3 regions of the Neobacillus sp. S1227 genome follow, and region 2 is predicted to be linked to each of the others. Evidence: predicted binding sites of a transcription regulator. Region 2 holds the regulator's gene; each other region holds the start of a gene.
What was found. The regulator LexA, encoded in region 2, represses DNA repair genes until DNA is damaged. The targets are predictions, from matches to a motif close to CGAACATATGTTCG.
Positions count from the first base shown of each region.

Region 1: a site for LexA is predicted at 5,292-5,305, ahead of uvrB (excinuclease ABC subunit UvrB). Genes of this name have one in related genera too.
Region 3: a site for LexA is predicted at 4,683-4,696, ahead of ACZ5AE_RS21055 (Y-family DNA polymerase). Genes of this name have one in related genera too.

Region 1 is NZ_AP038276.1:4,929,780-4,940,282, forward strand. It holds gene uvrA (excinuclease ABC subunit UvrA) at 276-3,149, opposite strand; gene uvrB (excinuclease ABC subunit UvrB) at 3,188-5,167, opposite strand; gene ACZ5AE_RS24860 (CsbA family protein) at 5,465-5,710, opposite strand; gene panF (sodium/pantothenate symporter) at 5,811-7,256, opposite strand; gene ACZ5AE_RS24870 (YhdT family protein) at 7,253-7,519, opposite strand; gene ACZ5AE_RS24875 (immune inhibitor A domain-containing protein) at 7,929-10,307, shown strand; gene ACZ5AE_RS24880 (TVP38/TMEM64 family protein) at 10,327-10,503, opposite strand, start outside.
Region 2 is NZ_AP038276.1:2,008,319-2,018,821, reverse strand. It holds gene tkt (transketolase) at 1-1,278, opposite strand, end outside; gene ACZ5AE_RS10285 (DUF896 domain-containing protein) at 1,456-1,686, opposite strand; gene ACZ5AE_RS10280 (YneB family resolvase-like protein) at 1,768-2,415, opposite strand; gene yneA (cell division suppressor protein YneA) at 2,428-2,751, opposite strand; gene lexA (transcriptional repressor LexA) at 2,911-3,534, shown strand; gene glnA (type I glutamate--ammonia ligase) at 3,778-5,112, opposite strand; gene ACZ5AE_RS10260 (MerR family transcriptional regulator) at 5,140-5,514, opposite strand; gene ACZ5AE_RS10255 (methionine gamma-lyase family protein) at 5,874-7,145, opposite strand; gene hflX (GTPase HflX) at 7,160-8,416, opposite strand; gene ACZ5AE_RS10245 (trimeric intracellular cation channel family protein) at 8,588-9,196, shown strand; gene spoVK (stage V sporulation protein K) at 9,356-10,306, opposite strand.
Region 3 is NZ_AP038276.1:4,188,748-4,199,250, reverse strand. It holds gene ACZ5AE_RS21080 (glycosyltransferase family 2 protein) at 33-1,181, opposite strand; gene proC (pyrroline-5-carboxylate reductase) at 1,244-2,083, opposite strand; gene ACZ5AE_RS21070 (MBL fold metallo-hydrolase) at 2,579-3,541, shown strand; gene ACZ5AE_RS21065 (SDR family NAD(P)-dependent oxidoreductase) at 3,577-4,371, shown strand; gene ACZ5AE_RS21060 (YqzH family protein) at 4,411-4,602, opposite strand; gene ACZ5AE_RS21055 (Y-family DNA polymerase) at 4,761-6,020, shown strand; gene ACZ5AE_RS21050 (YolD-like family protein) at 6,083-6,418, shown strand; gene ACZ5AE_RS21045 (CDGSH iron-sulfur domain-containing protein) at 6,461-6,667, opposite strand; partial or broken gene ACZ5AE_RS21040 (iron-sulfur cluster biosynthesis family protein) at 6,943-7,149, shown strand; gene ACZ5AE_RS21035 (alpha/beta hydrolase) at 7,171-8,091, opposite strand; gene ACZ5AE_RS21030 (hypothetical protein) at 8,180-8,320, opposite strand; gene ACZ5AE_RS21025 (hydroxymethylglutaryl-CoA lyase) at 8,382-9,287, opposite strand; gene ACZ5AE_RS21020 (acetyl-CoA C-acetyltransferase) at 9,415-10,503, shown strand, end outside.

The sequences.
Region 1 (10,503 bases), 2.9 Mb from region 2:
TAATTTACGGATTGGACCGGGAAAGGTTTCGAATTTTTGGGAGAGCTGGTTTCAATTTCGGGTAGTATGCAGGATATAGTTTCTGGGATTATCCGTTAAACTTGGGAGTTATCCGCTGAATTCCCGATTATATCCCGTTAGAACTGTACAACATATCTGCCAATGTCCGCCAAACGCCTATTCCGGGCCAACAACATCTATTAAAATGCATTATGTCGGGCCAAAAAAGAGCCGGTCCCACTTCCGAAGCGGTACCGGCTCTTCCTAGAACTTATCTATGCATTGATTGCACTTTTTTCTTCAATTTCCTGCTTCATTCTTAATCGGTCGCGTTCAAGGATTGGCTTGAGGTATTTTCCGGTGTACGATTCCGGAACTTCAGCAACCTTTTCCGGCGTTCCCGTTGCGACAATCGTACCGCCTTTGTCGCCGCCTTCTGGTCCGAGGTCGATCAGGTAATCGGCGGTTTTGATAACATCCAGGTTATGCTCAATGACCAATACGGTGTCGCCATTCTCAACTAACCGCTGCAGCACCACAAGCAAACGCGAAATGTCGTCTACATGGAGGCCGGTTGTCGGCTCATCCAAGATATAGAATGAACGGCCGTTGGAACGGCGGTGGAGCTCAGAAGCAAGCTTGACGCGCTGCGCTTCCCCTCCCGACATCGTCGTTGCCGGCTGACCAAGTGTCATGTAACCTAGTCCCACATCGTAAATCGTCTGGAGCTTGCGGCTGATTTTTGGAATGTTTTCGAAAAATTTCACTGCGTCCTCAACGGTCATATCGAGAACTTCAGAAATATTTTTCCCTTTATATTTTACTTCGAGCGTTTCACGGTTGTAGCGTTTACCGTGACATACCTCGCAAGGAACATAAACATCAGGTAAAAAGTGCATTTCGATTTTAATAATCCCGTCGCCGCGGCAGGCTTCGCAGCGGCCGCCTTTTACGTTAAAGCTGAAGCGGCCCTTTTTGTATCCACGCACTTTAGATTCGTTTGTGGATGCATACACATCGCGAATATCATCAAACACGCCGGTGTATGTCGCTGGATTGGAGCGCGGCGTCCGCCCGATTGGTGACTGGTCGATATCGATGACCTTTTCTAAATGTTCTATACCCTTAATACTCTTGTGCTGGCCTGGCTTCGTTTTTGCGCGATTAAGCTTCTGAGCCAGTGCCTTATGAAGGATTTCGTTCACAAGCGTACTTTTTCCGGAACCGGAAACGCCCGTTACGGCGATAAATTGGCCTAATGGAATCTTCACGTTGACATTTTTTAAGTTGTTTTCGGCAGCTCCTTTGATTTCAACATAGCGGCCATCCGGCTTGCGGCGTTCAAGCGGCAGCGGTATAAACCTTTTCCCTGACAAATACTGACCTGTCAGTGAATCGGGGTCAGCCATCACCTCTGCCGGCGTCCCAGCGGAAACGACTTCACCTCCGTGCACTCCGGCCCCCGGACCAATATCAATCAAGTAATCCGCCGCCATCATCGTATCCTCATCATGCTCGACGACAATCAGCGTGTTGCCAATATCACGCATATTTTGCAGCGTTCCAATTAACCGGTCATTGTCGCGCTGGTGAAGCCCGATAGACGGTTCATCCAAGATATATAGCACGCCTGTCAGCCGCGAACCGATTTGCGTCGCCAAGCGAATCCGCTGGGCCTCGCCGCCTGAAAGGGTTCCTGCCTGCCTGCTTAAATTCAGATAATCAAGGCCGACATTGATCAGGAAGCCTATGCGCTCGTCTATTTCTCGTAAAATCAATCTGGAAATCTGCACTTCTTTTTCGGAAAGCTGCAAGCTCGAGAAAAAGGCTTTCGCTTCATCAATGGCAAGTTCGGTTATTTGTGAGATATGACGGCCGTTGATTAAAACAGCCAGAGCTTCTTTCTTCAAACGGTAGCCTTTACAAGTTGGGCATGGCTGATGGCCCATGTATTTTTCCATTTGCTCGCGGATAAAATCGGAGCTAGTCTCCTTGTAACGGCGCTCGACATTGCGGATGACACCTTCAAATTGGATATAGCCCTCGCGGAGCTGCCCGAAGTCGTTCTCGTAGCGGAAGTAAATTTTATCCGACCCGGAGCCATAGAGAATTTTTTCAAGTTGGTGTTCCGGAAGGTCCTTTACAGGTATATCCAAATCAATACCATAATGATTGCAGACTGCTTCCAGCAGCTGCGGGTAATATTGTGAGCTTGTCGGTTCCCATGGTGCAATCGCATGCTGCTTCAAGGTCAAATCTTTATTTGGAATCACCAAATCGAGATCAACTTCAAGCTTTGAGCCCAAACCGTCACATTGCGGGCAGGCTCCGAACGGACTGTTAAATGAGAACATCCGCGGCTCCAGTTCCCCAATCGAAAAACCGCATTGAGGGCAAGAGTGGTTTTCGCTGAACAGAAGCTCTTCCTCGCCAATCACATCGACGATTACCTTTCCTTCGCCAAGACCCAAGGCAGTTTCAATGGAGTCGGCGACACGAGCGGCGATTCCTTCCTTAATGACAATCCGGTCAACAACCACTTCAATCGAATGCTTTTTATTTTTATCAAGTTCAATATCATCGCTCAGGTCGAGCATTTCCCCGTCCACTCGGACACGGACAAAGCCCTGCTTTTTAATGTCTTCAAATACCTTAACATGCTGCCCTTTACGCCCTGAAATCACTGGTGCGAGGATTTGCATTTTCGTCCGTTCAGGATATTCGAGTACACGGTCGACCATCTGCTCAATGGTTTGAGAGGTGATTTCAATATGGTGAATCGGACAGGTTGGATGTCCGACTCTGGCAAATAACAATCTTAAATAATCGTAGATTTCTGTCACCGTTCCAACAGTCGAACGAGGATTCCGGCTAGTTGTTTTTTGGTCGATTGAAATTGCCGGTGACAAGCCTTCAATGGTATCCACATCGGGTTTATCCATCTGTCCGAGAAACTGCCTTGCGTAGGCCGATAGTGATTCCACATAGCGGCGCTGACCTTCTGCATAAATCGTATCAAAAGCGAGCGAGGACTTTCCTGACCCGGAAAGTCCTGTCAATACAACAAGTTTATCTCTCGGAATGGTGACATCGACATTTTTTAAATTGTGGGTTCTGGCACCTTTCACAATTAATTTTTCCATTGCCATGCATTACGTCATCCTTCCGTTTATAAAAGCGTGGTTAGTTACCCTTCCGCCTTTAATTCCAAAATTAAATCACGAAGCTCTGCAGCACGCTCAAAATCAAGCGCTTTGGCGGCAGCCTTCATTTCTTTTTCCATATCGCCAATCAGTTTGTCTCGTTCCTTCTTCGTCATCTTGCCAAATGCTGCAGTCGGTTTGTAATCTTCCTGTTCTTCAGCCGCATGGGTAGCGCGGATGACATCACGGATATCTTTCTGAATAGTCTTAGGCGTAATGCCATGCTTTTCATTGTACTCCTCTTGAATAGCACGGCGGCGCTTCGTCTCGCTGATGGCCAGTTCCATTGAATTGGTCATTCGGTCCGCATACATGATGACATGTCCGTTTGCATTCCGGGCTGCCCGGCCGATAGTCTGAATCAAGGAACGTTCCGAACGGAGGAAGCCTTCCTTGTCGGCATCAAGAATTGTAACCAAAGAAACTTCCGGAATATCGAGACCTTCCCGGAGCAGGTTAATCCCAACCAAAACATCATATTTTCCAAGGCGCAGCTCACGAATGATTTCAATCCGTTCGAGCGTTTTGATCTCGGAATGTAAATACTGTACCTTAATGCCAATTTCCTTCAGATAATCCGTTAAGTCTTCAGACATTTTTTTCGTTAAGGTCGTGACAAGAACACGTTCGTTGCGTTTCACGCGGTCCTGAATTTCGCCAATCAGGTCATCGATTTGTCCCTGGATTGGGCGGACATCAATAGTTGGATCTAGTAATCCAGTTGGGCGAATGATTTGCTCAATCATTTCTGGTGTATGCTCTTGCTCATAAGGTCCCGGTGTCGCTGAAACGAAGACGATGTTGTGAATATGTTTTTCAAATTCGTCAAACGTGAGCGGCCGGTTATCCAATGCTGATGGGAGGCGGAAACCATGTTCCACCAGAACTTCCTTCCGCGCCTTGTCTCCATTGAACATCCCCCTGATTTGCGGCAAAGTTACGTGCGACTCGTCAATGACTATGAGAAAATCTTCTGGAAAATAGTCTAATAATGTATAAGGTGTCGAGCCTGCCGGTCTGAGGGTCAGATGGCGCGAATAGTTCTCGATGCCAGAGCAAAAGCCCATTTCACGCATCATTTCTAAATCATAACGGGTGCGCTGCTCGAGACGTTGTGCCTCCAGCAGTTTATTGTTCTCTCTCATTATAGCTAACCGCTCTTCGAGTTCTTTTTCAATATTCTCGATAGCTATTCGCATCTTCTCTTCCCTTGTAACGAAGTGCGATGCCGGAAAAATTGCCACATGGTCGCGTTCACCAATAATTTCTCCGGTCAGGGCGTCAACCTCGCGAATCCGGTCAATTTCATCCCCGAAAAATTCAACCCGCATACAGTGTTCATCCCGGGAAACCGGGAAAATCTCCACCACATCCCCACGTACCCGGAACGTCCCGCGCTTAAAATCGATATCGTTTCGTTCGTATTGGATATCAACGAGACGATGAAGCAGTTGATTGCGCTCAATTTCCATGCCAGTACGGAGGGAAACCACCATCTCCCGGTATTCCTCCGGCGAACCGAGACCGTAAATACAGGATACGCTGGCGATGATAATGACGTCCTTGCGTTCGAACAAAGAAGAAGTCGCTGAGTGCCGCAGTTTATCAATCTCATCGTTGATGCTGGCATCCTTTTCGATAAACGTATCAGTCTGCGGTACGTACGCTTCCGGCTGATAATAATCATAATAGCTGACAAAATACTCAACTGCGTTGTTCGGGAAAAATTCCTTGAACTCGCTGTATAGCTGTCCGGCCAATGTTTTATTGTGGGCGATGACGAGAGTCGGTTTGTTAACTTCCTTTATCACATTTGATATAGTAAAAGTCTTCCCCGTACCAGTTGCACCAAGCAGCGTCTGGTACTTTTTATTGTTTTGGATGCCTTCGACTAGTTGTTTAATGGCCCCCGGCTGGTCACCCTGTGGGGAATACTTTGAAACTAACTCAAATTGGTCCTTCACGCCGTTTCCCTCCCTTTTTCGAAAAACTACCGTTCACACTTTCCTGAGGCGGCTAGAAAGTGTATCCTCCTAAATTGCATATTAACATTTTAACACATTTACCCAAAATCAAACCAATAATATGCGAACTAATATTCGTTTTTTAAGATGTTTATGCAAGTTTAACGGTAAAGAGCTTTTACAATGACATGCTAATTATTTTTTGTCCCCATAAACCCTCTATGATGACAAGTTGACTAAGTCATTCACCAATTGGTCCCCATAAAAAACGAAAAGCCCGCCAATTACGGCAGACTATTATCCATCAATTTTTCTAACGGTTTTGGGCTTCATTTTCGCGGCGAGCCAGAAGCCGGCGGTCAGCGAAAAGGCGTCAATGACAATCAGGACAAACGTATTGGTATACCCTTTGTAAACAGATGCAGCGATAAGCGCCACTGTCAAGACAAGGGCAATAACCCGATTGTATGTGACCCTTGTAAAAAATAACACTAATAAACCTGGCATGAAAAGCGCCGATAAATGGCGAATAACTTCTACCAATGGGATCCCCCACCTCTTCATTCTGTTAATTCATTTTAAAAATTCATCAAGAAAATTGCAACAAAAATAGTTCTGAAGCGGGGGCATCCTGAAAAGCTTCCTATTTTTCCAGTCCAAGGCTGCTAGTTTTAGAATCAGTAAACATACTTGCCACGACAAATCCAGCCAGAGAAATCAGAATTGGCAGCACCACCGTATGCACGCCGAGGGGATTCGGATAAAATCGGTCAAAGATTATGTAGGAGCCCATCCCCAAAATCATTGAGGTAATCGCTCCATATTTATTCCCCTTACTCCAATATAAGCCAAAAATAACCGGCCAAATAAAAACGGACTCCAAGCCGCCAAACGAAAATAGATTGAGCCAAATAATTAAATCCGGCGGGCTCAGCGCGAGCAAAATGACCAGGACACCAATAATCGCTGTTACGCTAAAACTTACCTTTTTAATACTGCGGTCACTAGCGGTCGGTTTGATGTAATTTAAATAAACGTCCTTCACCAACGCTGAGCTGACTAAAATCAGCAAGGCATCCACCGTCGACATGATGGCAGCCATTGGGGCAGCCAGCACGATACCCGCGACAAATGGAGGGAGTACCTTCATGGAAAGCAACGGCATAACAGTGTCGCCGATTTTAACACCTGGAAGTACCGGTCTTGCGAAAACACCGATGAGGTGCATGCCAAGCATGATAAAGCCGACCACAAATGTTCCGATGATAATGGCATTGTGCATTGCCTTTGAGTTTTTATAGGACATGGCCCGAACGGCAATCTGCGGCAGGCCGACAACGCCAATTCCGACTAAAATCCAAAATGAGGAAACATACGCCGGAGTCAAAGTGCGCTCTGCACCAAACGGGCTGATTAAGTTCGGGTTTTCCGCCGACAAATCGGCGATAATCCTCGGAATTCCCCCGCCTGCCTTAATGGTGGCGATTAAAAGAATCAAAGTCCCCATAAACATCACGACGCCCTGAATTGTATCCGTTACAGCAACAGCCCGGAAGCCGCCAACAATGACAAAGACGAGGACGGAAAAGGCAAAAATCAATAATGCCGCCGTATATGGCAGTCCAGTCAATGATTCCACCAGCCTAGCCCCGCCAATCCACTGGGCCGTCATCGATGAAAATAGAAAGATGATGATACTGGCAGCAGATAAAAGAACAACTGCTTTGCTATGATATCGATTTTTTAAAAAGTCAATAAGGGTAATGGCCTTGTACCGGCGGGAAATAATCGCAAATTTCTTTCCCAGCACCATTAAGGTGAAATAACCGGTCGCCAGCTGTGCCATCGCCAGCAGCACCCAGCCTAGGCCCTGGGTGTAAGCGACACCTGGCCCGCCGATAAAGCTTGAAGCACTCCCATAGGTGGCTACCATTGTCATCGCTAGAATGAAGCCGCCCATCTGACGTTCGCCTAAAAAATATTCCTCCAAAAACGATTTGGATTTGAGGACAAACTTATTCGACCAGAAGCCGACAGCAAATATAATTAGTAAAAAGATAATTAATGGCGTAATGACTGCCCAGTTCACTCGGCATTCCTCTCTTCCTCTTCAAAGGGTACGTCTTTAAATAGAAATTTAACGGTCAAGCTGACAAGAATGATCATTATGACAAATCCAGCGATACAGCTATAGAAAAACCATGCCGGCAAGCCGAATATGTATGAGTAATCTTCAACTTTTTTTGAACCCAAACCGTAAGCAAACCCGTACCACCACACAAAATTGATGATAACCAGGACCACTCCGATTAGCGCTTCCCGGTGAGCAATTTTAAACCGCTTGTCCTTCACACAACCCCACCTCCTCATTTACTTTTTTTCTTTCCCAGGGATGGCCAAACCCCAGTGCTATCTTCCTAATGATTAGGAATATAATTCTAATTTCCTATTTTAACGAATTATTGATATTTTACCAAACCTATTCGCTTGAAAAAATAGGATAAAAATCCTCCTTTTTCTGGAAAAAACCCATCATATAATGGTGCATGCATTCGATTTATGGGAAATTTTCACTGTTTTTCCTATATAATATTTTAAATATTTACAATTATCCGTAACAATTTTATTATTAAAATAGATTCTATTACTTAGGGACACTAAGTTTTTATGGTAACCCTAAAAGGGGGAATGGTACTTAGCTTAGTATTTTAATAGATTTAATCATTGAAAGCGCTTACAATTATTATCTAGGAGGGTCTTTATGAAAAGAAGAAAACTATTTTCTACTGCACTGGCTCTATCTTTAGGGTTGGGAATGCTGAACATGGCGGCAGCGCCTGCCGGAAAAGCAGCAGGGCCGGCAGCAATAGTATCGGCACAGGGGGCAACGGTTGACCTGGGAATTGCTAATGATGAGAGATTAATAGAAATGCTGAAACAGCAAGGGAAAATTGCCAAAAATGCAAGCCCCGCTGAAGCAGAAAAGGCATTACAAAAATATTTAAAAGCAAAAGGAAAAGCTCTCAAGACAAAAGACCAGCTGCCTGCCGGACTTGGCACCCTAAAGGAAAAAGAGCAGCCAAAATCAAATGGTCTCAAAAATGGAAATGGTAATAAACTTGGACAGGCTAAGAAAAATACTGTAGACCCTGTCCAAAAAGAAGGCTATAACGGAGATCTTCGCCAAGACAAAGTGCTAGTTCTAGCCATTGATTTTCCAGATTACAAGAAAAGCTCCATCACAAAAGATGAAACGGATATGTGGTATGAAGACTATACCCATGAACATTTCCAAGATATGATTTTTGGAAAAGAAGGCTATGAAGGGCCTAATGGAGAAAAGCTTGTTTCTATGAAACAGTATTATGAGCAGCAATCAGGGGGCAGTTATACAGTGGATGGAACTGTTGCCGGCTGGTATACAGCAGATCATCCTGCAGCGTATTACGGAGGCAACTATCCTACACCGGACGGCAGCGACGCTCGGCCACGAGAACTAATTTATGAAGCACTGACAAAAGCTGGTGCCGATCCAAACGTTGACTTAAGCGAGTATGATGTATGGGACCGCGATGATTATGATGGTGATGGCGTCTATAACGAGCCGGACGGAATTATCGACCATTTAATGGTCCTTCATGCCGGTGTCGGTGAAGAGGCCGGCGGCGGTTCTTTAGGCGGCGATGCCATTTGGTCTCACCGGTCCAATCTTGGAAACCTAGTTGCGGTTCCTGGCGGAAAATCTAATAGCGATCGTTTTGGCGGCCTTCTTGGTGCTTACGACTACACCATCGAGCCTGAAGACGGCGCTGCCGGAGTATTCGCTCACGAATTCGGCCATGACTTAGGTCTTCCTGATGAGTATGACACAGTATATAGTGGTGCAGGCGAAGCAATTGAGTTCTGGTCTATCATGTCAAGCGGCAGCTGGGCAGGAGACATTCCGGGCACCGAACCTACTGGCTTTAGTCCGTTCGCTAAAGAAATGCTGCAGAACTTGCACGGTGGTAACTGGTTAACCGGAACTACACTTACAGCCGATTCCATCACAAAAGAAGGTACTACGGTTCTTCTTGACGAAGGTGTCACAAAAGGTACCAATAATGATGCTGTTAGAATTGATTTACCTAATAAGGTAACTGCCTTAAACACGCCAAAAGAAGGAAATTATGAATATTATGGCGGCAAAGGTGATGAAGTTGACCATAAGATGGTAACTTCAGTTGATTTATCGGGCACTACGAGCGCTACCCTGGATTTCGATGCCTGGTACAATATTGAAAAAGATTGGGATTACGCGATGGTTCAGGTATCAACCGATGGTGGAAATACATGGGAGTCCCTATCATCTGATCGAACTAGCACAACCCTTGACCCTAACGGCTATCCGGCAATTAAAGAAAACCTGCCAGGCTATACCGGATCTAGTAATGGATGGGTGCATGAAACAATTGATTTGAGCGAATATGCTGGACAGGAAATTAAACTGCAATTCCGTTCAATGACTGACTGGGCAACTAATTTAGACGGCTTCTTCGTCGACAACGTGAAAGTGACTGCTGACGGCCAGGAAGTATTTGCTGATGGTGCTGAGGGTGACCTGCAATTTACTTTAGACGGATTCGCGAAACATGATGGCAAATTTACTTCTAAACACTATTATCTATTGGAGTGGCGCTCCCATAATGGTGTTGATGCCGGACTGGCCCACATTCGCCGCGGTGCAAGCTTAATGAGCTTTGACCCTGGTTTGGTTGTCTGGTATGTCGACGAATCCCAGGATAACAACTGGACAGGCATCCATCCTGGTGACGGCTTCCTAGGCGTGGTGGATGCTGATCAGCACACGAATTACTGGAGCGATAAGGCAGTTGGATCGTCTCGTTACCAATTGCATGATGCTGCATTCGGTCTTAACAAGACTGAGAAAATGTTCCTGGATTATTCTAAAATTGCCGGTGTGAACGCGACGATGACAGACAACTTCACACAGCGAAATCCGCTGTTCGATGACAGCGCCAACTACAGCAATCCTGGCCTCGTTGATGCCGGCCGTAATGTACCAAATTACGGATTGAAATTCCGTGTAATTGGTCAAAGTGCTGACGGCACAGTTGGTAAGGTATTAATCTTTAAATAGGAAAATAACAAGGGTTCCTTCACTTTCTTGGAAGGACCCTTGTTTTATTACGAGACCTTTTTATTAAAAAAACAACCATAATAATTGAACATAACGCCAAAATAATTTTTCCTTGTACACTCCAGTTTAGAACCTGCTGGACAGAGTAAGCCTCTATGTATAGGGCAGGAATTTTTCCAAGCGTACTGGCAATCGA
Region 2 (10,503 bases):
GCCATGCAGAGCAATACCATTCATTGCAGCACCCATTGCAAATTCACGAACACCGAACCAGATGTTGCGGCCTTCATATGCGCCTGGCATAAAGTCTGTTGTCCCTTTAAGCATTGTTTTGTTAGAACCAGCAAGGTCAGCAGAACCACCAATTAAAATCTGCAGGTTCTTGGCAATGCCATTTAGCGCCTCACCTGAAGAAGCACGTGTTGCAAGCCCCTTACCTTCGCTGTATACAGGTACATCCTTATCCCAGCCTTCAGGAAGTTCATCATTCAATGCTTGTTCAAGCTGGCGTGCTAACTCAGGATATTCATTTTTATATTGAGCAAACATGTCGTTCCACTCTTTTTCTTTTTTCTCACCATTTTCAACGATTAGCTTTTGGAAGTTGTCGTAAACTTCTTGTGGAACATGGAAATCTTCCTCGAAAGTCCACTTATAAGCTTCTTTAGTAAGCTTAAGTTCATTAGCACCAAGTGGTGAGCCGTGAACACCTGATGTACCGGCACGGTTAGGTGAACCATAACCGATTACTGTTCTTACTTCAATCATGGTAGGTCTGTCTAAATCATTTCTTGCTTCTTCAAGTGCTTTAGCAATTTCTTCGAAGTTGTTACCGTCTTCGACACGAAGATACTGCCATCCGTAAGATTGGAAGCGCTCCTTCACACTTTCAGAGAAAGATTTATTCAAATCTCCATCTAAGGAAATATCATTTGAATCATACAATACGACCAAACGGCCTAACTTTAAGTGGCCGGCAAGTGAGGCAGCCTCAGCAGATACGCCTTCCATTAAGTCGCCGTCTCCACAAATGCTGTATGTAAAGTGATTCACAAGTTCATATTTGTCTCTGTTATAAACGCTAGCAACATGTCGTTCTGCCATAGCCATTCCCACGGCCATTGCAATACCTTGACCAAGCGGACCAGTTGTTGCTTCTACTCCCTCGGTATGGCCATATTCAGGATGTCCTGGAGTTTTGCTTCCCCATTGACGGAATTGCTTTAAATCATCCATGGATAGATTATAGCCGGATAAATGAAGCATGCTGTAAAGCAAAGCAGATCCATGTCCTGCAGACAATACGAAGCGGTCACGGTTAAACCAATGTGGATTTTTTGGGTTGTGGTTCATAAATCTTGTCCATAATGTATAGGTCATTGGAGCAGCACCCATCGGCATTCCAGGGTGTCCAGAGTTTGCTTTCTCGATAGCATCAATTGAAAGCGTACGAATCGTGGTGACAGATAAATCATCAATTGTGTTAAACATCTTTTACAACCTTCCTTCTTCGGAAAATACAAACAACTTTAATATTATAGTGCTGTGGATTTTTATTCAACAAATTACTACAGAATTTAAAGCAAAATTCACTTTTATATATATTTTGACACATGTAAGCGTTGTATATGTAAAAAGGAATACAAATAACTTGTATTCCCAGATGCATCAATGAAGATTATTTTTCTTTCTGCTTTTTATTTTTTCAGGTGTTACGTCATTTCCAAGTGGATCTATTATTTTTGTATTTGTCAGAGTATCCAGCATTTGCGAGCGAAAAGCAGCTAAATATTCACTTCTAAGTGATGACTGCTCTTTTGCTTCCTTTTCCGTTAAACCTGCCGCTTTCTTTTTCCTTGCCAATTCATTGATTCTGGCCATTTTTTCCTTGGATAGCATTCAAGACATTCCTTTCAAAAAAACTGCTAACATTAAGAAAAGATTGTACTAAAAAACAATCAACCTGGCAAGGATGAAGGTTTATCCCTCCTGTTCTTCAATGAATTCCTGGTATCTTCTATGTACAGTGGCTTTCGAAATATTATAGCCAAAGCCTCTTAATGTTGCTGCAATTTCCGAAAAAGTCAGACCATTTTTTCTCAGCCTTACAATTTCCTGAACAGGAACTTCAATTTTATCCCGGCCCGAATGTTCGCCAAGATTTTTTAAATTTTTTTCAGGCTTGTAGCCTTGTTCAACAGCCCGCTTCATGCCGCGTTTTATTTTTACATTATGGAGCTTGCGCTGGTACTCTTCCACCATGCTGACGATCTTTAACACCATTGAATCCGATTCGGAAAGCTGTAATTCGCCATTATGCGAAATGCTGTATAATTTAATTCCTTCTTTTAAAATGCAATGCAGAATGGCAATCTTGGCATTCCCCCTGCCCAGCCTTGTTTCATCCTGGATCAGAACTGCCTCAACTTGCTTATCTTTAATGAGCTCTAGAAGCTGCAGGATACCATCTCTCTCGAAATCATATCCACTCGCCTGCTCTTTTATAATTGAAACGATATGAAATTGGTATCGGTTTGCGAGCTGGACAAGCTCGTCTTCCTGGCGTCTTAATGATGTTTCCTGAGTTTCCTTTTCCGTGCTTACTCGACAGTAGATGATTGCGTTCATTTTAGCTCCTTCCTATTTCTCTAATGCACTTGCTAACTCCCTTTCTGCGGGAGCTTCCTTACTTACTGGAATTAAAATTTCTTCACCTGGAAAGATTTCTTCCCCAACATCCTGATTATGTTTTTTCACCCAGTTGACGAAATCCTTGTTTGATAACGAATGCTCGCCTGCATACTTTTGGGAAATTTCCCATAGTGTGTCACCGTCTGCTACAGTTACTTTTATATATTTATCCTGCTTTGCCGGGCTTTGTTGAAATGCTAATACAAATGCTAATGAACAGCTTAATAATAGAAGAATAATAGCGTATGAGTATTGGTTCCATATTTTTCTCATTATAAAACACCCCTTATTAGAATGTATGTTCGTTTTATTTGATTTGATTATAATCCGAACATTTGTTTGTTGTCAAGCTTTATTCGAACTTATGTTTGTATAAATTATGCGAACATGTTATAATAAAGACAACATTAACCAGGCGAGGTGTAATTTATCATGGTAAAAGTATCAAAGCGGCAGCAGGATATCCTGGATTTCATAAAAGGAGAAGTGAAAACAAAGGGTTATCCGCCATCTGTTCGGGAAATTGGCGAAGCAGTCGGACTGGCATCGAGTTCTACTGTACATGGGCATTTAGCCAGATTAGAAAGCAAAGGTTTAATTAGACGAGATCCAACAAAACCAAGGGCTATCGAAATCCTGGAAGCGGATGAAGCTGCTCATATCCCTCGAAACCATGTTGTAAATGTCCCAGTTGTCGGTAAAGTTACTGCCGGACTGCCGATTACGGCCATTGAAAATGTTGAGGAATATTTTCCTCTCCCTGAAAGGCTTGCTCCTTCCAGCGAGAATGTCTTTATGCTTGAAATCATGGGAGAAAGTATGATTGAAGCAGGGATTCTTGACGGAGATTACGTTATTGTAAAGCAGCAGCCATCTGCTAACAACGGAGATATCGTTGTTGCAATGACCGAAGAAGACGAGGCTACCTGTAAGAGATTCTTCAAGGAGAAAGACTACATCCGCCTGCAGCCGGAAAACTCTACGATGGATCCAATCATTTTAAACAATGTTACCATTTTGGGGAAAGTAATTGGGGTTTATCGACAGATTCATTAGTTGATAGATTTCTGGAGTCCAATCTTTAATTTGATTGGGCTTTTTTATTGAATTGGATTACTTTTCTAAAATCCTATATGGTTAATTTTTTTCATCTGCTCTAAAGTCGGTATCGGTGACTCAAGGGAAGGGGCATTTAACCGTGGTCCTTATCTTTTGAACGGATTGGATAAACTATATTGATTCTCGAACGAAAAAATAGCAAGAACCCCTAACGCGTAGCGTCAGGGGTTCTTCATCATTTTAATACATGCTCATATATTGTTCGCGTTCCCAAGGGTGTACGACGGTCCGGAACATATCCCATTCAATCTCTTTCGCTTCGACAAAGTGTTCGAAGATGTGCTCGCCTAAGCCGGAGACAATAACTTCGTCTGATTTCAACATCTCTAGTGCTGCTGCTAATGTTGCAGGAAGATCGATGATGCCTTCTTCGATTCTTTCTTCCTTCGTCATCACATAGATGTTACGGTCAACTGGTGCTGGAGGGGTTAGTTGATTTCTCACTCCATCAAGACCAGCTTTTAGGATAACAGCCATAGCAAGGTATGGGTTAGCTGCAGGGTCCACGCTGCGAACCTCAATACGTGTGCTCAAGCCGCGTGAAGCAGGAATACGGATAAGCGGTGAACGGTTTTGTGCAGACCATGCAACATAGCAAGGTGCCTCGTAACCAGGAACCAAACGCTTATAAGAGTTGACGGTTGGGTTAGTAACTGCTGTGAAATATGGTGCATGCTTTAAAACACCAGCAATAAATTGTCGGGCAGTGTCGCTCATTTGCAGATCACCAGTTGGCTCAAAGAATGCATTCTCGCCATTTTTGAATAAAGAAACGTTACAGTGCATACCAGAACCGTTCACACCAAACAATGGCTTTGGCATGAAGGTTGCGTGTAAGCCGTGCTTACGAGCGATTGTTTTTACAACCAACTTGAATGTTTGGATTTGGTCACAAGCTGTAAGAGCATCTGCATATTTAAAGTCGATTTCGTGCTGTCCTGGAGCCACTTCGTGGTGGGAAGCTTCGATTTCAAAGCCCATTTCTTCAAGCTCAAGTACGATATCACGGCGGCAGTTTTCGCCAAGGTCTGTTGGAGCTAAGTCAAAGTATCCGCCTTGGTCGTTCAATTCTAATGTTGGCTCGCCTTTTTGGTCTAATTTAAATAAGAAAAATTCAGGCTCAGGTCCAAGATTGAAATCAGTGAAGCCAAGCTCTTTCATTTCATTTAATACACGCTTTAAGTTGCTGCGCGGGTCACCAGAGAACGGTGTTCCATCTGAATTGTAAATATCACAGATCAGGCGAGCAACTTTTCCTTTTTCAGCAGTCCAAGGGAATACTACCCAAGTGTTTAAATCTGGATATAGGTACATATCAGATTCTTCAATACGAACGAATCCTTCAATAGAGGAGCCATCAAACATCATTTTGTTATCAAGCGCCTTTTCTAACTGGCTGATTGGAATTTCCACGTTTTTGATGGTTCCAAGAATGTCAGTAAACTGAAGGCGGATAAATTTAACGTTTTCTTCTTTAGCCAAGCGTTGAATATCTTCTCTTGTGTACTTCGGCATTAGTAATTCCTCCAATTTTATTAAAAATTAATGAAAAAAGCGTGAAAGATCTCCTTGTCTCAATGACGAACGATTCAATCTGTTTGAATGCATCAGTTCATTGCGAAGAAGTTTCCTCAGCTCATCATCGGTAACCTCGCGCTTCGCACTTTTCGCTTGCTGCTCAAGCAGCGACTCTTGCTGTTCTTTGACCAATAATAACTGCTTAATACCAGCCATATTTATTCCCTGGTCAATTAAGTCTTTTATTCCCAACAGCTTGTCAATGTCATTTAGGCTGTAAAGTCGCCTGTTTCCCTCCGTACGTGCCGGAGATATCAATTGGTGTTCTTCATAGTAGCGAATTTGCCTGGCGGTAAGTTCGGTCAGCTGCATCACTGTACCGATGGGAAACAATGGCATTGATCGGCGAATTTCTTTTCCACTCACCAATTTTCTCCTCCCTTTTGCTAATTTATAATTATATTATATTTGGTGTTAGGAAATATGTCAATGATATGTAAGATTATCTCACATGGTTTTTAATAGTTTCCTATAATCAGCTTTTTTACCAGTAAACCATGGGAAGAAGAATTATGATTCACTGATACCGGCCGAACCCAATCGGATTTCCCTAGTTTTTAAGCCTCCTAAGATACTGCTATCCTACCTAAACAGTGAGTTTTCAAACGTTTTTGGGCTCATATAAGTCCCATATGCTACCGGAACAACCATTCCTCCAATTGTTCGGGCTGATATAAGTCCTATATACATTTTTTCCCCTATTTCAAATCCAATAGCCCTTTCTCAACCAAATGGTCCAAAGCCAAACATACAGCCATTTTTACGTGTGCGTAGGTTAATCCTCCTTGCACATAAGCGACATATGGCGGGCGGATCGGGCCGTCTGCCGTCAGTTCAATGCTGGCACCTTGAATAAATGTACCTGCTGCCATTATGACATCATCCTCATAACCAGGCATGTAGCTTGGATGCGGAGTCACATAAGAATTAACCGGTGAGGCGAACTGGATAGCCTGGCAGAAGGCGACCATTTTATCCCTGTCATCAAACTGAACAGATTGAATTAAATCCGTCCGCTGCACATCCCAACGCGGAGAAGAATTCATCCCCAGTCTCTCCAGCATGGCAGCGGTAAAAACAGCACCTTTCAGAGCCTGCCCGACCACATGCGGAGCCAGGAAAAAGCCCTGATACATTTCCTGCAAACTATAAAGAGATGCCCCCGCCTCAGCACCGATTCCCGGGGATGTCATCCGATAAGAACAGGCTTCCACCCATTGTTTTTTCCCAACGATATAGCCTCCCGTTTTAGCAAGGCCGCCGCCCGGGTTCTTGATCAGCGACCCCGCCATTAAATCAGCACCGACATGTGCTGGCTCTACTTCCTCAACAAATTCCCCGTAGCAGTTATCTACAAACACGACGACATCCTGCTTAATTTCTTTAACAAAACTAATCATTTCGCCAATTTCAGCGATCGTAAACGATGGCCGGACCGCGTAGCCTTTAGAACGCTGAATACCAATCATTCTCGTATTAGGATTAATTTTTCGAGCAATTCCTTCCCAGTCAATCCCGCCTTCAGCGGTCAATGAAACACTGTCATAGGAAATCCCAAATTCCTTTAAGGAACCTACTCCATTCCCGCGAATCCCCACGATTTCCTCAAGGGTATCATAAGGTTTTCCGGTAATGTACAAGAGCTCATCACCGGGGCGAAGCACACCAAACAACGCAATCGAGATGGCATGCGTGCCCGATATAATCTGCGGACGAACAAGGCCAGCCTCACCGCCGAAAACATCTGCATACACTAATTCCAATGTATCGCGGCCGATATCGTCGTAACCATATCCAGTAGAAGGAATAAAGTGAGAATCACTTACCCGGTGCTTTTGAAAACTTTGCAAAACTCGGAACTGATTGGTTTCAATGCGCTCCTCTATAGCCTTATGAACTTCAGCAATTTGTTTTTCGACTTCTTTTACTATCGGCTGAAGCTTTTCCCCATTTTTTAAGTGTTGAAACATGCTGTTAACTCCCTTTATTCATTGAATTTCTGTAATTGGCCTGTTATTTGATGTTCCTTTAGGGAATACCCTTTGCAGCGGTATTCTTGAGTTTCATCATCAAAGGCAAGTTCCCTAAGAATCGTCCTATTTTTTAATTGCGACAAGAGCTTTCCTTCTGTTGAAGGCACCATTACTTCATATGGTTCCATCATGCCCATAACAAGCTGCTCGATTTTCACCTTTAACGCATGTCGGTCTTCCTCATTAAAAGCGCTGATGAAAACAGTCGGCGTGTCTGCGGTCGGTACGAAATCGGGATGCTGAAGATCCCGTTTATTATAAACGGTTAATTGCGGGATATCTTTGACATCCAAGTCTTCAAGAAGTTTATTCACCGTTTTTTCATGCTGAAAATAATCCGGGTTCGACATATCGACGACATGAAGCAGCAGGTCTGCTTCCTTTACCTCTTCAAGAGTTGAGCGGAAGGCAGCAATCAGCGCTGTCGGCAAGTCCTGAATGAACCCGACGGTGTCAGTAATTAATGACAAGAAGCCGCTTGGTAAAATAAGCTTCCGCGTCATTGGGTCCAGGGTGGCGAACAACTGGTTTTCTTCATATGAATCTGCCTCAGATAGCCGGTTAAAAAGTGTTGATTTCCCGGCATTCGTGTAACCGACAATGGCAACCTGAAAGGCTTTATTTTTCTTCCTGCGTTCACGGTAACGCTCGCGATGCTGAACGACCACCGAAAGTTGGCCTTTAATGTCGTCAATCCGGCGGCGGATGTGCCGGCGATCTGATTCTAGTTTTGTTTCCCCCGGGCCTCTTGTACCGATTCCGCCGCCAAGACGTGACAACGCTGTACCCTGTCCGGCCAAACGCGGCAGAATATATTGTAACTGAGCAAGCTCAACCTGAAGTTTACCTTCCTTTGAGCGGGCTCTTTGTGCAAAAATATCTAAAATCAGCTGAGTCCGGTCAATGATTCGCGCCTCAATTTCGGAAGCCAAATTTCGTTTCTGGCTTGGAGAAAGCTCATCATTGAAAATGACCAGGTCTGCCTCCAATTCCGCCACAAGTGCCGATAATTCTTCCACTTTTCCTTTACCTATGTACGTTGCTGGATGGAGCCGGTCTCTCTTTTGGACAAGCGAAGCCAGTACTTCTCCTTGCGCCGTTTCCGTTAAGGACCCTAACTCATCCATTGAATATTGAAACCTTAGATCGTCATCATCGACTTGGCAGCCGACCAGAATGGCTTTTTCCTTTGTTTCTCTTTGTTCCAAACGGCATCCTTCCCTTCCGTTAAAACTCTACTTTCCATCTTAACAAAAAACACTCGGATACTCTAATTTTCCCAATACTTTTTACAAATAAGCGTTGTATTTTAGCGGTATCGTGATAAAATTTTTATAGCTTAAAAAAGAAAAATATACATCGGGGAGAAGCTGAACGAAATGACATGGGAAGTATTAAGCATGATCGGCACCATTGCTTTTGCAGTCAGTGGAGCGATTGTAGCCATGGAAGAAAAATATGATATTTTAGGAGTTTATATTTTGGGAATTGTCACCGCTTTTGGCGGCGGGGCGATTCGCAATCTTTTAATAGGTGTGCCTGTTTCAGCTATTTGGGAACAGGGGTTATTTTTTCAAGTTGCTTTATTATCGATCACAGCTGTATTCTTATTTCCAACTAATCTTTTAAAACACTGGCAAAAGTGGGGCAATTTCTCCGATGCCATCGGGCTGTCAGCATTTGCTATCCAAGGTGCCATTTATGCGGCAAATATGAATCATCCGCTGAGTGCTGTAATTGTAGCGGCTGTTTTAACCGGAAGCGGCGGCGGAATCATCCGTGATTTATTGGCTGGCAGAAAGCCGATTGTACTGCGTTCCGAAATATACGCTGTTTGGGCGATTCTAGCCGGTGTCGTCATCGGACTGAAAATATCCACTCATGCATGGGAATTGTATACATTGTTTATTATTATTACTGCGCTTCGCGTTCTTTCCTACACATATAACTGGAAACTGCCAACACGAGGATTACAGCGAATGAACTAAGAAAAGCTGAAGCGCCTTGACCAGGGGCGACAGGCATAAGACGAGCCGGCGAGAAGGCTGCTTTTTAGCCTTCTTGACGGATTGGCTTATGACCCCGAGCCCCTAGGCGCTGCAGCTAGACATTAAAAAATCGACGAGGGACGATCCCCCGTCGATTTTTTATCCATCCTCTTCAAACACTAAGTCATTACTGCGAATCGTCATCAACTCATACCGGTCATAGCTATTTTGCATCAACAGCCTCATCGCCTGGGCCCGGATCGATTTTTCAATGATGTTCCGGACGTATCTCCCGTTGGAAAAATGATTGGGACTTAATACAGACTTTACCCATATTAAATGATCCTTTATTTTCTTTTCTGCCTCATGACTTAACGAATATTCCCTTTCCACCAGCATCTTCGCCCCGATTTGCATTAATTGTTCAATATTGTAATCAGGGAAATCGATCACTAATGGAAAACGGGAATGAAGTCCTGGATTTAAAGATAGAAAATAATCCATTTCTCTTGAGTAGCCGGCTAAAATCAGGACAAACTCATGCTGTTTGTCCTCCATATGCTTCACGAGAGTATCAATTGCTTCTTTGCCAAAATCCTTTTCGCCACCGCGTCCTAAGGAATAAGCTTCATCAATAAACAAAATTCCGCCATGAGCCTTCTTTACCAAGTCCCTCGTCTTTTGTGCTGTATGGCCGATATACTCCCCAACGAGGTCAGCACGCTCCGCTTCGATTAAATGTCCCTTCGTTAGCACATTCATTTTTTGAAAAAGCTTGCCAATCAGCCGTGCAACCGTGGTTTTCCCCGTTCCCGGATTACCTTTAAACATCATATGAAGGGCTTGCTTTTTTGCTTTGAGACCCATTTCTTCGCGCTTTTTATTGACATAAATCCATGCATAAATTTCCTTTATCGTTCGTTTCATTTCTTCCATGCCAACCAAAGCACCAAGTTCATCTTCGATTTCCTTTAAGGCGGAATGCTCAGGGGGAATAACTTTTGGAGCAACTTGAAAATCAGTTAACGTTTTCGTTACTGTTTTTCTTTTTTGGGAGTTGAGAGAAACAGTTATTTGGCCATTGCTTTTCATACGAATCGGTTGATCCAAAGCCTTCACCTCTCCTAAACGCAACCAGGATACGTAAATTAGCTTGCAGGAATGTATGCCTTTCTTGTCGTCTAGAGTTTCTTCAAGAAAATCATAATCCTTCATTCTATTTGTATTCACCTGCCGGGAAATTCATTAAAAAAGTTTTTCCTTTCGAAAAATAAAAAAAAGAGCCCAAATTGTATGGGCCCACGGTG
Region 3 (10,503 bases), 2.2 Mb from region 2:
GCAAATACTGGTTATTTCATGAAAAATACTGCTTACTCATGGTCCTTCAGCTTGTCTAATGGATAAATCGTTCCCCTCCAAACAATCCCGCCTCGTTTGAAGGTCAGCCAGCTTGCCCGAATGATGGAATAAATAAACAATAAGGCCGTAAGGGGCAAAACGAGAAACAAGGCAGGGGAGAATACCGTCATTCTTCTGATAATCATAAAGTAATGAAAGCCGCTGAGCAGTATATTTCCGAAACTGAGAAGGGCAATCGTTTTATTTTCGTGAAAAATGGTAATGAAGGGCAGGACATTAGTGGTAAAGACACCGAATACCGCGAAAAACACCATGCTGATCCGATAGTTTAATCCGGCAAATGTATTTTTTTCAAGACCAATGAACGCATCGTGAAGGCTGCCGTACCACTCTACTTCGATTAGTTGGAGAGCTGTAACAATTCTCTGCCGATAACCCTCCTTTTTTAAAAGCATCCCCAGTTGCAGGTCATCGTCGGGCCGCATCTTGATCCGTTCATGTGTGCCAAATGTTTCGTAAGCTTCCTTGCAAATAAGGTTAAAGGCGCCAATGCCTGTTCCGGTTTTCGATTTCGGATTATTCGCAAGCCACGGGCGTTTAAAATAGGAAAACCCAAATAGGAAAAAGGCGACGAAGGTTTTCAGCCAGAAGCTTTTTGCGGATAAATTCGGTGCGGCGGTTAAATGGTCAAGCTGGTGTCTTTCTGCATAATGGAGCGCCTTGGCGAATGCTTCCATTTCGTATTTGATATCAGCATCGGTGAACAACAGCCATTTCCCTTGTGCATTTTGCGCACCAGTGAATAAGGCGTGGTTTTTGCCAAGCCAGCCATCGGGGAGGTCGTGAACATGGATGACCTTTATTCTTGAATCCTGGTGTGCCAATTGCTCCATTGATTTTCCGGTTTCATCAGTGGAGCGGTCGTTCACCAGGATCCACTCGACGTTTTTATAGGTCTGGTCAAGCTGGCTTAAAATACTTGCTTCAATATGTTTCTCTTCATTCCGAGCTGCAACAACGACCGATAATAATGGCCCGTATTCAAGCGGCTCCTCCCGCTCTAACGAATCTAATTTTCTTAAGCCGATTATGGCATCTAAGAGAAAAACAAGCCAAACGAAGAGGCCTAATGAAAACAATAGAATAAGTATGTTTTCCATTTCCACAATCCTTTGTTTTGCGTCTTACTCTTAGTTTACCAAAATTTTAAAAAAGTCTCTTCCTAACGTTTCCCAACCTGCAGCTGGCTGCACAAGGCATCTCCCATTCTTTTAGATTGGGCTGCTGCTGCTTTAATACAAGAAATGAATGCTTGTTGTACGCCATTTTCCTCAAGGACGCTAATGCCCGCCTCAGTGGTTCCGCCTGGGCTTGTTACTTCCCGACGTAATTGCCCCGGTGATTTGGAAGAGTTTTTGACCATTTCCGCGGCGCCGATTAATGTTTGTACAATCAACTGCTTCGCCATTTCTTTTTCTAGGCCGATTTCGACTGCACTTTTTTCCATCGTTTCAATTAGGTAATAAATATAGGCTGGGCCGCTTCCGGACAGGCCTGTTACCGCATCAAGCTGGACTTCCTCTACAAACTCCGCCAATCCGACGGTCCCGAAAAGTTGTCGGGCTGTCTCAAGCTGTTCTTCTGAAACACGACCATTTACTGCAATCGCCGTTGCGGATTTCCCGACTGCTGCCGATGTATTTGGCATTGCCCTTGCTATCGAAAGCGGCTTCCCGGCAAGTGCCTCAATTGTATCCATTGAAACCCCTGCAAGAACAGATACAATCAGCATGTCACCACGCAAATGGTCACGAATATAATCGATCGCATTCGCCGCATCCTTCGGCTTCATCGCCAGCATGACAATGTCTGCCCCTGAAAAAAGAGCATTTAAATTGTACGTTCCAACTACACCATAACGATTCTCCAAGTCATTTAATCTTTCTTGGTTTGAGTTGTTGGTCACCCAAACATTTTTCCGTTCCATTAAACCATTTTCAAGTATTCCTGAAATAAAGGCTTCCGCCATCGACCCTGCACCGACAATCGCCATCTTCTTCATGAAAAAACTCCCCCTTTTCACTGTGAATAAAATAAAAAAGACCCTTCATCCGTAAAGGACGAAAGGTCTTTGCTTCCGTGGTACCACCTTCATTTGCCCGGCTGCTAGTTTTGGCAGTTGGGCTTACTCAACACCGTTAACGCCGGGATACGTTAGGTTTGCCTAAATGCTCATAAGGTAGGTTCGATGTTCAAGTGGGCGGTAAAGTCTTTCAGCCTCCGGACTTCACTCTCTTTCGCCGTTTTCCATCTACTGGCCTTAATCATTGCATGTCAACGAATCAAATTTTAATAGTGATTATGCAGGAAAAATGGCTTGTCTGTCAAGAGGTAAATTTACATAATCTTTTGTTTTTTTAAAAAAGTTATGTAAAAATAATGACAAGGGTAATAAAAATGGGTACACTTTATTTCATATATTAGACAATTTATAACTATATACAAATTATGTATATTAATTCTTTTTAGTTAAAAATAACGTTAGGGGTTTTATCAAATGACAGAATGGAAAGACGGGATTGTCAAAATCTCATTGCCGACTCCTTTTCCAGTAGGGGATGTCAATGTGTATTTAATTAAAGGAGAGCAGTTGACGTTAGTGGATGCGGGGCCAAAAACAAAAGAAGCATGGGACGCCCTTACCCAGCGGCTAGCTGAATTAGACTTGCAGCCTCAAGATATTGAACAGGTAATCCTTACTCATCACCACCCGGACCATTGCGGCCTTCTTGATTTTTTTCCGGAATCCATCGATGTGTACGGCCATCCGTTGAATGAGCGCTGGATTCAGCAAACGGAAACATTTTTACAGGAACAAGAGGCATTTTTCAAAGAGCTGTTTGAAGAGTTTGGGCTGCCAAATGAGTATGCTCCGTTGACATCTTTTTTCAGGGAAAGCCAAAAATACTTATGCAATCGACCGTTGACTGGGCGGCTTGTGGAAGGGATGAGACCGCTGGGCCTTTCTGAATGGCAAGTCATTGAAACACCTGGACACGCCCAGAGCCAGATTGCCCTTTATCGGGAGAAGGATGGCATTTTGATTGGCGGCGATTTAATCATCGCTCATATTTCCCCAAATCCATTGCTCGAACCGCCAGCACCAGGGGAAAAGGAGCGGCCAAAGCCGCAGCTGCAGCATAATCATTCGATGCAAAAGCTATTGTCATACCCGATTAACGTGGTCAAATCCGGGCATGGCGAAGATGTCCACGAATTAGCAGAGCTTATTGAGAAACGGCTCATCCGCCAGCACGAACGGGCGATGACTGTCAACAATTGGCTGAAGGAAGAGCAGTTGACCGTTTTTGACATCTGCAAACGGCTATTCCCGAGTGTTTATAAACGCGAATTGATGCTCACGATATCGGAAACCGTCGCCCAGCTTGACTATTTGGCATCCATCGGAGAAATTAGTAGTAACGATACTCATCCCGTTCTTTATTACGCCAACCTTTAAGGAGGACGGGATTTCCTTGATGAGGTGTTTAATTGATGAACGGACGATTAAAAGATAGAAATATTATAATAACTGGTGCTTCTGGTGGAATTGGGGCGGAAATTGCCAAGCTTTGTGCCGCCGGCGGCGCTAATCTTGTTTTGCTGGCACGAAGCCTCGATAAGCTCCAGCGGCTTGAAACAGAGCTTGAAAAAAAGTATTCCGTAAAGGTTGAAGTGTTTCAACTGGATGTTGCGGATACGGATCAAGTGGAGAAAGTATTTGAGCACATTTTTGAGAGATTAGGCCATGTCGACATTCTCGTCAATAATGCTGGATTTGGGGTTTTTCGCGAAGCCCATGAGGCATCGATTGATGAAGTAAAAGGCATGTTTGAGGTGAACGTCGTTGGTTTAATGGCGTGCACTAGTATGGTGCTGCCAAAAATGCGCGAGAGACGCTTTGGTCATATTATCAACATTGCTTCTCAAGCCGGAAAAATTGCCACTCCGAAATCGAGTGTTTATTCGGCTACCAAGCATGCGGTTCTTGGCTACACGAACGCGTTAAGGATGGAGTTAGATGACTTTAATATCCAAGTGACTTCGGTGAATCCAGGACCGATTGCCACGAACTTTTTTAACATCGCCGATGAACAGGGCACCTATGTAAAAAACGTCCAAAAATTTATGCTCCAGCCGGAATTTGTCGCTCAGAAAGTTGTTGGCAGCATGCTGACGAAAACGAGGGAAATCAACCTGCCCCGCTGGATGAATATGGGCAGCGTTGTTTATGTCCTGTTTCCACGGCTGTTTGAAAGGATTGGGAAGAGGATGTTAAATAAAAAGTAGATTTGTTTGGCCTCTATTGAATCAGAGGCTTTTTTTATTTTAGCCCGTTAAAAACTCATACACCACGTCATTTACAACCTCATATAAATCCACATCTGGATCTTCGTCCTTCGTTTGGAGAATCCAGTGTGTGAGCTCTTCCAATTCTTTATCGCCAATCGGTGTAGAATCCGCTTCGTAATACTGTTTAAAACAGTTCTTGATCATTTTCACAATCAGCTTTTTATCCATTCACATGCACCTCATCCTCATTATATCGTTTTTTGAACCTTAGCCATATTTGGTAAGCCTCAAAAAATTTCCATTGAATGCGAACGCATATTCGCTTAAGATAATAGATATAATATTAAAGAACAAATGTTCGAATTTTGAAACTGTGAGGGATAATCATGGTTGATTACAGCACGCTGCCGCACAATAAAATTTTATGTGTCGACATGAAGAGCTTTTATGCAAGTTGTTCGGCTGTCATGGAGGGGCTTGACCCGCTGGATTGTTATATTGCTATTGTCGGCGACAAAAAACGGCAGGGGAGCGTCGTGCTTGCCGCTTCCCCAAGATTGAAAAAAGAATTTGGCATCAAGACGGGCTCACGGCTGTTTGAAATTCCAAACGATCCGCGGATTCGGCTGGTCGAACCGAAAATGGCCACCTATTTACGTATTTCGACAGAAATTTCCCGCGTCTTTAACCGCTATGTGCCAAAGGAAGCCATTCACGCCTACAGCGTCGATGAAAGCTTTATTAAAGTGGACGGCGCTCTGCATTTATGGGGTGATGCCCAGACGATTGCGAAAAAAATAAAGGACGATATCGAGCGGGAATTCCAGCTCCCATGCGCGGTCGGAATCGGCCCCAATATGCTGCTGGCAAAGCTCTGCCTTGATTTAGAGGCTAAGAAACACGGGGTTGCCGAGTGGACCTATGATGATGTGCAGACAAAACTTTGGAAGGTGTCGCCGCTTCGGGAAATGTGGGGAATCGGCAGGCGGGTTGAAAAAACGCTCAACGGCATGGGCATTTTCACAGTCGGCCAGCTCGCCCGCTATGACTTAGAACAGCTGGAGAAGAAATTCGGCATCATGGGCAACCAGCTTTATCATCATGCCTGGGGAGTAGACCTTTCCGATTTGGGCGCGCCAATTATTGAAGGGCAAATCAGCTTTGGAAAAAGCCAAATCCTGCTGCGTGATTATAAAGATGAAGAAGAAATTAAGCATGTCATTTTGGAAATGTGCGAGGAGGTTGCCAAGCGAGCGAGAACACGGCGGAAAGCGGGGCGGACGGTCAGCCTTGGCGTCAGCTACAGCCAGGATGAATTCGGCGGCGGCTTTAACCGTTCCAGAACCATTGGGCAGCCGACCAATGTCACGATGGACCTTTACCGTGTCTGCCTCGAACTATTTCACGAGCATTATAACGGCAAGACGGTTAGGCAGATTTCCATTGCGCTTAGCAATATTGAGGACGACTGTGAGCTTCAGCTTGATCTGTTTGACATGAAGGCTTACAAGCGGCGTGAGCTCGGTTATGTAGTGGACTCGGTCCGCAGACGCTTTGGTCCGGGTTCACTGCTGCGCGCTGTGTCCTATACCCCAGGAGGAACTGCTAAACATCGGGCCACGCTTGTGGGCGGGCATAAGATGTAAAATAATCGGTTATCCGCAAGTAAAGTTCACTGAACAGTAATAAGAGAAAGAAGGCGGGGCAAATGATTCGGGACCGTGGCAGAATTAAATGGACGTCGATGATGCTGCCTGAGCATGTGAAAATGCTCAGGGATTGGGTGAAGGAAGATCAGTATGAACAGAAAAAAGAAATGGATGAGCAGCAGCTTGAGCTCATGAACGAAATCTTGGCAGAGGCCATCGAATTTAACCAGAACGTGACAATTACCCATTATCGGAACCGAAATTATGAAATTGTCATTGGAAAAATCCATTATTGGAACGAAATCGAGCACAGGCTGCATGTGATTGACCGCTTTCAAGAAGTGCATCGCATTCCCATCGATACTATTGCTGACGTTCGAATGACGGACATATAAAAGAGCGACTCCAACTAGAAAGCCGCTCTTTCTTCACCTTATTTATTCTTCCTTAGGCACCCGAACCTGAGATTCGAAATTTCCTTTATGCGAACCATCGCAGAAAGGTTTGTTTTTACTCATCCCGCACCGGCAAAGAGAAAAGGATGGTTTCGTCGTATACACATTCCCTTCTCCATCCAGCAATTCCACATCACCTGTAATTCTAAGTGACCCATTATCGTTAACTTTAATTGTAACCTTTGACATCAGAGAAGCACTCCTTTAAAAATATTCTTATTATCCATGAGAATAACTGGTTTAATAGGAAAATGCAACCAAATGGCGGCAAGCAAAATAAAAACAGCCCAAACCAACATATGCTACAATCATCATATGCCTAGATGAGGAGAGTGTTAAACGTGGAAATCATCATAACCGAAGAGGCTGCCAAAAAAATAAATGAGCGGGCTGCGGGGCGTGAAGGCTATTTAAAGCTTAAATACGATACGGATGGCTGCGGCTGAGCAGTCAGTGGTGTTGCCGCTCTGTGGTTCACAGGCGAATTAGACGGTACTGAAGTTGAAATTGAAACGAATGACAGGTCAGTGTATATCGAAAAACACAAAATGGTGTTCTTCGACGAACAAATGAAGATTGATTTTTCAAAAGAGAGCAATTGCTTTCAATTAAAAAGTCCGCAGCAAATCCTGAACGGACGGATGAGCCTCGTCCTAAAAGAAACAGACTGATCCATTATGGACAGTCTGTTTTTAGCTTAGGTAAGCATGGTGGACATATTTTTCCAAAAATTCATCCACGACCCGCTTATAGTCATCCGGGTTTTCGTTAAAGGATTGAGCATGGACACCTTCTTCTGCAATATATAGCATTTTTGGGCCCTTTTTTTGTTCGAATAAATCATGAGTCATCGATGGCAGAATATAATCATCCTTCTGGCTATGGATAAACAAAACCGGATGCTTGATGTTTTCGATAACGGAAATCGGTGAAACATGGCGGATGGAATACTTATCGCGCAGGCGAAGGAAAGCATCCCCAATCGGAAGCAACAGCCCTGGAAAAATTTTAAAATCCCTTTTAATGAGATGGGCAACCTGCTCTTTAAAGTCAGAAAATGGACAGTCGGCAATGTAAAAATCGGCCCCATCTCCAAGGAGTCCGGCATACAGCAGCATCGTTGCTGCCCCCATTGATTCCCCGTGAATCCCAAGTAGCAAGTCTGGTCCCTTTTCTTGTTTAAGCCAGTCGACCACTGCTTTTAAATCAAATTTTTCGTAATGTCCATAGCTAGTGGTTTTGCCGCCGGACTCACCGTGGCGGCGATGGTCGTAAATCAGAGTATTAAAACCGCGTTCGAGGAACAGGTTCATGTATTTCACAGAATTCATTTTGTTTTCGGTTACGCCGTGCGATATGATCACATAGCGGTTGGTCTGATGGGGTTCCACAAGCAAGGCTTTAATCGCATAGCCGAACGGTGAGGGGATATCCACATCCCGTTTAGGCAGGGACTCAAATTCATCGGGATTGAACCTGCCGGCCTCCTTTTCCCGCTTTAAAATGAAATCCTCATCTTTCTTCTTCATATACATTATTCGGTTGGTAAAAAACAAACCGATCGCGAGCCAAAAAAATAACAAAATAAACAGGGTTCGAAAGGCCTTTTTCAAACGGGGCACCTCCAGATGGTTGGTAATCCATATTTTAACATAAGAAAAGCCGCGGCATCTAATGGGCGGCTTTGAATGAAAGGCATGATTACGATTCTGCGTTTTGGCGCTTTGTTGGATGAAGGGCTTTTTCCATTTCTTCTGCCGCAATCATCCGCTTGCCGCCTCCTGCAGTGTCTGCGTAGTTTTTCCCTCGCATGCTGTTCCCTTTATCGCGCTTTTGGCTCATGAACAAATCTCCCTTCAATGGTCTTATCATCTATAAGATGCTTAAACACAGGGGCGATTATTCACGAGACGGTTTGGCTATGGAGACTGAAATAGCCGCTTGTGATTTCCCTGGAGATATAAGGACGGACGATTTCGATGGCATCGACAAGCTTTTGGAGACCAATTCCCGTTTCAATTCCCATCCGCTCCAGCATGTAAACAACATCCTCTGTCGCAGTATTGCCGCTCGCACCAGGGGCAAATGGGCATCCGCCAAGACCGCCGGCAGATGTATCAAAGCGGTCTACGCCTGCTTGGAGGGAAGCAAGGATATTAGCCAGCCCTAGTTTTCTGGTGTCATGGAAGTGGGCAGTAATAAGGGTTTCAGTAAACTCCGCTTTAATTTTTGAAAATAACGAGTAGGCTTCCTGTGGAGCGGCCATTCCAATCGTATCGGCAACGCTTAGTTCATCGGCTCCGGCCTCGACAAATTCCCGGCATAGCTTCAATGTTTCTTGCTCTTCGATTTTACCTTCATATGGGCAATAAAAAGCGGTCGAAATGCAGGCGCGGACAAAATAATTCTTTTCTTTAAGCTCTTTGATAATCGGCTTTAATTCGGCCATGCTGTCAATAGTCGATTTGTTAATATTTTTTTGGTTAAAAGTGTTGCTAACGCCAACAAATACAGCAACCGCTTGACAATCGGTGGAGTAGACCCGGTCGATTCCCCGGCGGTTTGGGGCGAGGACAATGTTTCTAGTTGTATCATCAAGGCTGTCGGCCGCAATTTCAGCTGCATCGCCCATTTGCGGCACCCACTTCGGCGATACAAAGGAGGTCAATTCCATTTCTTTAAGTCCCGCGTTTCTCAATGCGGCAATAAATTGTTTCTTAATTTCTGTTGGTACAAACAATTTTTCATTTTGCAGGCCGTCGCGCGGCCCAACCTCAATAATTGTTACTTTTTTCGGTAAAGTCAGCATTTCCTTCCTCCTCGTCCTGTCATAATTTCATTGTACCGGGGTCGATTTTTTAAAAGCAAGAATTTTAACAAAAATGATAATTTTCTGTGTTAAAATAAGTTGAGAAATTCCATAAGGGGGAGAGTTCATGAGTCAAACTGAAGTTGTAATTGTTAGCGCTGTCAGAACCGCGCTTGGCAGTTTTAATGGTGGATTAAAAAGTGTAAGTGCACCGGAGTTAGGAGGAGTAGTTATCAAGGAGGCACTTCAGAAGGCGGGCGTGAAACCAGAGCAAGTCGATGAAGTGATTATGGGGAACGTCCTTCAGGCTGGCCTTGGGCAAAATCCTGCCAGGCAGGCGGCGTTTAAAGCAGGAATCCCAGAAACTGTTTCCTCGATGACTATTAACAAAGTTTGCGGATCAGGTTTAAAAGCTGTGCATTTAGCGGCACAGGCGATTTTGGCAGGAGATGCTGAAATTGTGGTCGCCGGCGGAATGGAGAATATGAGTCAAGCACCGTACATATTAAAAAATGCCCGTGAAGGCTTTAAAATGGGTGACCAAAAGCTGATTGACACAATGACATCAGACGGACTTACTTGTGTATTTAATGACTATCATATGGGGATCACAGCGGAAAACCTAGCGGAAAAATATTCAATTACTAGAGAAGAGCAGGATCACTTTTCAGCATGGAGCCAGGAAAAAGCGGTAAAGGCGATAGAAGAAGGACGATTTAAAGACGAAATCGTTCCGGTTGTCATTCCACAGCGTAAAGGCGAACCTGTTGTGTTTGCCGTGGATGAATACCCTAAAAAAGGTACCACTGCGGAAAAATTGGCCGGGCTTCGTCCAGCGTTTAAAAAGGATGGGACGGTAACAGCGGGGAATGCATCTGGCATTAATGATGGTGCCGCAGCCTTAGTGGTGATGAGCAGGCAAAAGGCGGAGGAACTAGGGTTAAAGCCGCTTGTAACGATTAAGGCCAATGCCAGCGCTGGGGTCGATCCAAGCATCATGGGTATCGGACCTGTTCCTGCTGTTAAGAAAGCATTGGAGAAGGCGGCCGTTTCTTTGGAGCAGGTAGAACTGATCGAAGCAAATGAAGCATTTGCGGCACAGTCGCTGGCAGTGGACCGTGAACTTCAGTTTAATAAGGAAATCTTGAATGTAAACGGCGGTGCAATCGCGCTCGGTCATCCAATTGGCGCCAGTGGGGCGAGGATTCTCGTTACT